Skermanella rosea: one gene and its partner. The protein of the gene in region 2 binds, or shares a complex with, the protein of the main gene of each other region. Links are inferred from orthologs where the notes say so. Each region holds a gene or a part of one and is shown on either strand. Other genes may lie near its edges. The genes, in order: secY and secA.

Evidence for each region.
Region 1: the proteins of secA (region 2) and secY are in contact, whole or in part, in a crystal structure (PDB 3DIN), measured with the Thermotoga maritima proteins. The link is inferred for Skermanella rosea from one-to-one orthologs. Residues at the interface, in WP_004082002.1 of Thermotoga maritima: Glu261, Ala262, Arg263, Lys300, Ala301, Arg302, Thr303, Ile304, Ile305, Leu323, Tyr324, Asp325, Pro326, Val329, Ser330, Tyr333, Ile336, Lys340, Phe345, Val349, Glu363, Phe364, Tyr374, Ser375, Gly376, Gly377, Glu393, Ile395, Thr482, Ser483; in WP_004081795.1 of Thermotoga maritima: Glu108, Gly109, Glu110, Glu111, Ala236, Glu237, Arg238, Arg239, Ile240, Thr241, Ile242, Gln243, Tyr244, Ala245, Arg246, Arg247, Val248, Thr249, Gly250, Arg251, Arg252, Val253, Tyr254, Gly256, Ala257, Ser258, Thr259, Tyr260, Leu261, Pro262.

The regions. Positions count from the first base shown.
Region 1 is NZ_CP086111.1:1,284,502-1,287,740, reverse strand. The notes cover bases 153-3,076. They hold secY (preprotein translocase subunit SecY), read right to left. Parts: upstream 2,325-3,076; coding sequence 981-2,324; downstream 153-980. Other genes in these bases: rpmD (50S ribosomal protein L30), read right to left, coding at 2,932-3,076; rplO (50S ribosomal protein L15), read right to left, coding at 2,415-2,906; JL101_RS06010 (adenylate kinase), read right to left, coding at 328-984. Outside these bases: rpsM (30S ribosomal protein S13), read right to left, coding at 1-115; more of rpmD, read right to left, coding at 3,077-3,129; rpsE (30S ribosomal protein S5), read right to left, coding at 3,132-3,239. UniProt on the Escherichia coli protein: The central subunit of the protein translocation channel SecYEG. Consists of two halves formed by TMs 1-5 and 6-10.
Region 2 is NZ_CP086111.1:674,476-678,058, reverse strand. The notes cover bases 83-3,350. They hold secA (preprotein translocase subunit SecA), read left to right. Parts: upstream 83-435; coding sequence 436-3,150; downstream 3,151-3,350. Other genes in these bases: JL101_RS03150 (hypothetical protein), read left to right, coding at 3,335-3,350; JL101_RS03160 (hypothetical protein), read right to left, coding at 83-105. In the rest of the region: more of JL101_RS03160, read right to left, coding at 1-82; more of JL101_RS03150, read left to right, coding at 3,351-3,583. UniProt on the Escherichia coli protein: Required for protein export, interacts with the SecYEG preprotein conducting channel.

The DNA of each region.
Region 1 (3,239 bases), 610 kb from region 2 along the record:
TGGCGACCTTGCCGCAGATTTCCTTGGCTTTGGAAGGTCCGATACCATGGATATAGGTCAGGCCGATCTCCACGCGCTTCTGCGCCGGGATATTGACGCCAGCAATACGCGCCACGCTCGTCTCCTTAACATTTGATCTGTGGCCCGTAAGGGGCCGTCCGTCTCGGTCACGGTCCTGACCAGCCGCGCCGAATCAGGACGAGTATTCAGGTCTCGGCTCCCTCAGGAACCAAGGAGCGCGGAGTATACCCGCCGCGCTCCTTGAGTCAACCCGTGTCTGTCTTGCAACCGTAACCGAGGGTTTGCGGAAGTCTTCAGGCTGCCTTTTCAGGCCGCCTTGTCTTTCAGCAACGCCTCGATCTGCCCGGTCACCTCGTCGATGTCGGCCATGCCGTCCACCGTCTCCAGAACCCCCCGCGCCTGATAGTAGGGCAGGATCGGCGCGGTCTGCTTATGGTAGGCACCGAGACGGGTGGTCACCGTCTCCGCGTTGTCGTCGGCCCGCCGGGTGAACTCGGTCGAGCCGCAGGCGTCGCAGACGCCCTCGACGGCAGGCTTCTGGAAAGTGTCGTGATAGCCCCGCCCGCACTTGGAGCAGGTGTAGCGGCCGGTGATCCGTTCCACCAGCGCGGCGTCGTCCACCTTCATCTCGATCACATGGTCGAGCTTCAGCCCCTTCTCCTCCAGCATGCGGTCCAGGGCCTCGGCCTGGGGGACCGTACGCGGGAAGCCGTCGAGGATGAAGCCGGCGGCGCAGTCCGGCTGGGAGATACGGTCGGCGATCATCTCGATCATCAGCTCGTCCGGCATCAGCTTGCCGGCCGCCATGATCTCCTTGGCCTGCTGGCCCAGCGGCGCACCGCTGGCGACGACCGCCCGCAGCATGTCCCCGGTCGACAGCTGGACGAGTCCGTGCCGATCCTCGAGACGCTTCGCCTGGGTCCCCTTGCCCGCACCCGGCGGTCCCAGCAGTATCAAATTCATCCTCTCCTCCCCCGCAGCTTAGCCTTCTTGATCAGGCCTTCGTACTGATGCGCCAGCAGATGCGAATGGATCTGCGCGACGGTATCCATCGTGACGGTGACCACGATCAAAAGGCTGGTGCCGCCAAAATAGAACGGGACGGCATACTGCGAAATCAGGATTTCGGGCAATAGGCAGACGACGGACAAATATGCCGCACCCACTACGGTCAGGCGGGTGAGGACATAGTCCAGATAGTCCGCCGTGTTCTTGCCCGGGCGGATGCCGGGGATGAAGCCGCCATACTTCTTCAGATTGTCGGCCGTCTCCGTCGGGTTGAAGACGATCGCCGTGTAGAAGAAGCAGAAGAACACGATCAGCGCCACGTACAGGATGATGTACAGCGGCTGGCCGTGGCCGAGATACGTGGTGACCGCGGTCAGCCACTCGGGCCCCTGACCGCCCGAGAAGCCCGCCACCGTCAACGGCAGCAGCAGCAGCGAGCTTGCGAAGATCGGCGGGATCACGCCCGACGTGTTGAGCTTCAGCGGCAGGTGCGAGCTCTCGCCGCCGAACATCCGGTTGCCGACCTGGCGCTTCGGATACTGGACGATGATCCGGCGCTGGGCGCGCTCCATGAACACGATGAAGAAGATCACGCCCACCGCCATCAGCAGCAGGAAGATGATGAAGAAGGTCGACAGCGCGCCGGTGCGCCCCAGTTCCAGAGTGCCCGCCAGGGCCCGCGGCAGTTCGGCGACGATGCCGGCGAAGATGATCAGCGAGATGCCGTTGCCGACGCCCCGCGCCGTGATCTGCTCGCCCAGCCACATCAGGAAGATGGTGCCGCCGACCAGGGTGATGACGGTGGTGGCCAGGAAGAAGACGCCGGGGTTCTGCACGGCGGCGCCGGCCGAGCCGGTCATGCCCTGTAGGCCCACCGCCATGCCGTACGCCTGTACCGTGGCCAGCAGGACCGTCAGGTAACGGGTGTACTGGTTGAGCTTCTTGCGGCCGCTCTCCCCCTCCTTCTTCATCTGCTCGAGCGTCGGGGACACCGCCGTCATGAGCTGGATGATGATCGATGCCGAGATGTACGGCATGATGTTGAGGGCGAAGATGGTCATACGCGACAGGGCGCCGCCCGAGAACATGTTGAACATGTCCAGGATGCCGCCGGAGTTCTGGCGGAAGATGTCGGCCAGGATGTTCGGATCGATTCCCGGTAGCGGGATATAGGTGCCGAGCCGGTAGATGATCAGGGCCCCGAGGGTGAACCAGATCCGCTTCTTCAGCTCGGTAGCCTTCGCAAAGGCGCCAAAGTTGATATTGGCGGCGAGCTGTTCGGCCGCTGATGCCATATTCTATTCCTCGACGCTCACGTGCGAAGTATGTCGTAACAGGCATGGCCGGCGCCTCCGAAGAGACGCCGGCCAGTCGATCGCGGACCTTTATTCGGCCGCGGGAGCCTCTTCTGCCTTCTTGGGCACCGTGACTTCCACGGTGCCGCCCAGGGCCTCGACCGCCGCAATGGCCGACGCCGAGGCGCCCGCCACCTTGAAGCTCGCCTTGGTCGTCAGCTCGCCCTTGGCCAGCAGGCGGACCCCGTCGCGGCTGTTCTGGGCGACTCCGGCCGCCACCAGGATTTCCCCGGTGATGGTCTGCGAGGCGTCCAGCTTGCCGGACTCGATGGCCTGCTGGATCTTGCCCAGGTTCGCCACGGCATAATCCTTGGCGAAGATGTTGGTGAAGCCGCGCTTCGGCAGGCGGCGATGCAGGGGCATCTGACCGCCTTCGAAGCCCTTGATCGCGACGCCGGTACGCGAGGTCTGACCCTTCACGCCGCGGCCGCCGGTCTTGCCCTTGCCCGAACCGATGCCGCGTCCGACGCGGATGCGGTTCTTGCGGGCGCCGGCATTGTCCCGGATCTCGTTGAGTTTCATGATCTTGTTATCCCCTCGCCCGTTCTCAGCCCTGGCTCTCGACGCGAACCAGATGCTGAACCTTGGCGATCATGCCGCGGACGGAAGGGGTGTCCTCCAGCTCCCGCGTGCGGTGCAGCTTGTTCAGCCCGAGACCGACGAGGGTCTCGCGCTGATCCTTCTTGCGACCGATCGGGCTGCCGATCTGCGTCACGATGACGGTGCTCTTGGTCTCGTCAGCCATGATCAGGCCTCCTTGATCTCGGTGCCGGTCGCGTCGCGACGGCCCAGGATGTCGCTGACCCGGCGGCCGCGGCGGGCGGCCACGGCCCGGGGGCTGACCACCTGCGCCAG
Region 2 (3,583 bases):
CGGCGCTTCGGACTTCGCGGCGACCTGGGGCTGGGCCGGTCCGGGAACGGTGCGCTTGAGGCCCGCGGGCAGAGTCTGGGCCAGAACTTCCATCATGCCGACCATCGGCTGCCTCCTTCTAAGGGCCAATAACGACGGGGGGAGCGGCTGCCTGCGCCTACTGCGCGGTTGGAAAAGCCTCTCCGCGGGCTTATCTTTGTCCCATACGGCTTAACGATTGCTTAAGACGCTTGCCGCACCTGCCGAAGGCCGCGGGTGCCGCCGGGTGCATGGCTACAGGCGCAAGGGTGGTGCAGCCGCAGGCTTGTTGACAGGCATTGCGCGCACTCTTATGTCAAGGCCGTGCCATGCCCGGGCCGATGCCGAGCGGGCGCCCTGGATCGTGCGCCAGCCGTTTCTTGCTCATACCGTTCTTTGCTCTAACCCGAGGTCTCAATGTTCGGTGCTATTGCCCGTAAACTTTTCGGCACCGCGAATGATCGCACCGTGAAGGCGCTGCTGCGGCAGGTCGAGGTCATCAACGCCCTGGAGCCGAAGGTAGCCGGCCTGTCGGACGACGAACTCCGGATGCGCACCGACTGGCTGCGCGAGCGCCTCGAAAAGGGCGAGACGCTGGACGACATCCTGCCCGACGCCTTCGCCACCGTGCGCGAGGCGGCCAAGCGCGTCCTGGGGCAGCGCCACTTCGACGTCCAGCTGATGGGCGGCATCGTCCTGCACCAGGGCAAGATCGCGGAGATGCGGACCGGCGAAGGCAAGACGCTGGTCGCCACGCTCCCGGTCTATCTCAACGCGATCGCCGGCAAGGGCGTCCACGTCGTCACCGTCAACGACTACCTGGCCAAGCGCGACAGCGGCTGGATGGGCAAGGTCTACGGCTTCCTGGGGCTTTCGGTCGGCTGCATCGTCCACGGGCTGGACGATTTCGAGCGCAAGATGGCCTATGCCGCCGACATCACCTACGGCACCAACAACGAGTTCGGCTTCGACTACCTGCGCGACAACATGAAGTTCCGGCTGGAGGACATGGTCCAGCGGCCGTTCAACTTCGCGATCGTCGACGAGGTCGACAGCATCCTGATCGACGAGGCGCGCACGCCGCTGATCATCTCCGGCCCCTCGACCGACAGCTCCGAACTCTATATCGCGGTCAACCGGGTGATCCCGCACCTGTCCGCCGAGGATTACGAGAAGGACGAGAAGGTCCGCGCCGTCAGCCTGACCGAGGCCGGCACCGAGAAGGTCGAGCAGATCCTGCGCGACATGGGCCTGCTGACGGAGGGCAACCTCTACGACATCCAGAACGTCAGCCTGGTCCACCACGCCAACCAGGCCCTGCGGGCGCACACCCTGTTCCAGCGGGACAAGGACTACATCGTCAAGGATGACAAGGTCATCATCATCGACGAGTTCACCGGCCGCATGATGGAGGGCCGGCGCTATTCCGAGGGCCTTCACCAGGCGCTGGAGGCCAAGGAGGGCGTGACGATCCAGCGCGAGAACCAGACGCTGGCCTCGATCACCTTCCAGAACTATTTCCGCCTCTATCCGCGCCTGTCCGGCATGACCGGCACCGCCATGACCGAGGCGAACGAGTTCGCCGAGATCTATGGCCTGGAAGTGGTCGAGATGCCGACCAACGTCGCGGTCCAGCGCAAGGATTTCGACGACGAGGTCTACCGCACCGGCCGCGAGAAGTTCGACGCCATCGCGATCCTGGTCGAGGAGTGCCGGGCGCGCAAACAGCCGATCCTGGTCGGCACCGTGTCGATCGAGAAGTCGGAAGTGCTGTCCGACCTGCTCAAGAAGAAGAACATCCCGCACGCGGTGCTGAACGCCCGCTACCACGAGCAGGAAGCGCAGATCATCGCCCAGGCCGGCCGGCCCGGCGCCGTGACGATCGCCACCAACATGGCGGGCCGCGGCACCGACATCCAGTTGGGCGGCAACTTGGAAATGCGCCTGGCGGTCGAGCTGGCCGACATCCAGGATCCGGCCGAGCGGGAGCGCCGCACGGCCGAGATCCAGGCCGAGATCGCGCGCGACAAGGAGATCGTGAAGGAGGCCGGCGGCCTGTTCGTGATCGGCACCGAGCGGCACGAGAGCCGGCGCATCGACAACCAGCTGCGCGGCCGGTCGGGCCGCCAGGGCGACCCCGGCGCCTCCAAGTTCTTCCTCAGCCTGGACGACGACCTGATGCGGATCTTCGGGTCCGAGCGCATGGACGGCATGCTCCAGCGCCTGGGCCTGAAGGAGGGCGAGGCGATCGTCCACAGCTGGATCAACAAGGCCCTGGAGAAGGCGCAGCAGAAGGTCGAGGCGCACAACTTCGAGATCCGCAAGAACCTGCTCAAGTACGACAACGTGATGAACGACCAGCGGAAGGTCGTCTACGAGCAGCGCCGCGAGATCATGGACGCGCCGGAGATCGGCGGCACCATCGAGGACATGCGCCACGAGGTGATCGAGGAGATGGTCAAGAAGGCCATCCCGGCGAATGCCTATGCCGAGCAGTGGAACATCGACGGCCTGCACGAGGAGATCCGCCGGGTCCTGAACCTGGACCTGCCGGTACATGACTGGGCCAAGGAAGAGGGCATCGCCGAGGCGGAGATCGAGGACCGGGTGCGCCGCGCCTCCGACGAGAAGATGGCGCAGAAGGCGGCCAATTACGGTCCCGAACTGATGCGGGCGGCCGAGAAGAGCCTGCTGCTCCAGCTGCTCGACCAAGCCTGGAAGGAGCATCTGCTGCACCTGGACCATCTGCGCCAGGGCATCAACCTGCGCGCCTACGCCCAGCGCGACCCGCTGAACGAATACAAGCGCGAAGCCTTCGAACTGTTCGAGGGGATGCTGTCGCACCTGCGCGAGACGGTCACCACCGTGCTGTCCTATGTCGAGATGCGGGTGAACCACCCCGAGGACATGGAGCCGCCGCCGTTCGAGGGCGTCGAGTCACGCCAGGACCCGGCGCTTGCCGCCGCCGACGCCGTTCCGGCCGACGCGGCCCTGCCGGACGGGATGGTACGGCGCGTGGCCCCCGCGTCGGTCGGCTCCGAAGCCGAGATCGACCCGCGTACGCCGCGCAACGCCCTGTGCCCCTGCGGGTCCGGCAAGAAGTACAAGCACTGCCACGGGCGGGTCGCCTGAACAGCCGGATATGCCCGGGGCACCTCGAACGGGGAGCCCCGGGGGTCTGGACATACAGTCTAAAATGTAACTGAAGCCCCCTGCGACGATTTTCCAAAAACTTGACATGGATCAACGTCGCACCGGTCTGTGCGCCGCACAATCTCCGCCATAGGTCATATGCACTCAAGCGGAGGTCAGGTTCATGCGCGCGTTCTTCCCGTGTGTTTCCGGAGTTTCCCGTCAGTCCGAAGACGTCATCGGCAAGCTCCTCGCCCACCGGATCGGCAATTCCCGCGTCACGAACCGGCCGATCACGCTGCGCTCCGCCCTGGAGGCCTGCGGCCGCGAACCCGTCTCGACCGCCCGCCGGCTGATGGCCCTGCCCGGCGAGACCGCCGTCCAGGACCTCTCCGACATGCTGACGAAGTTCCGGATCGACGGCGTACGCTGC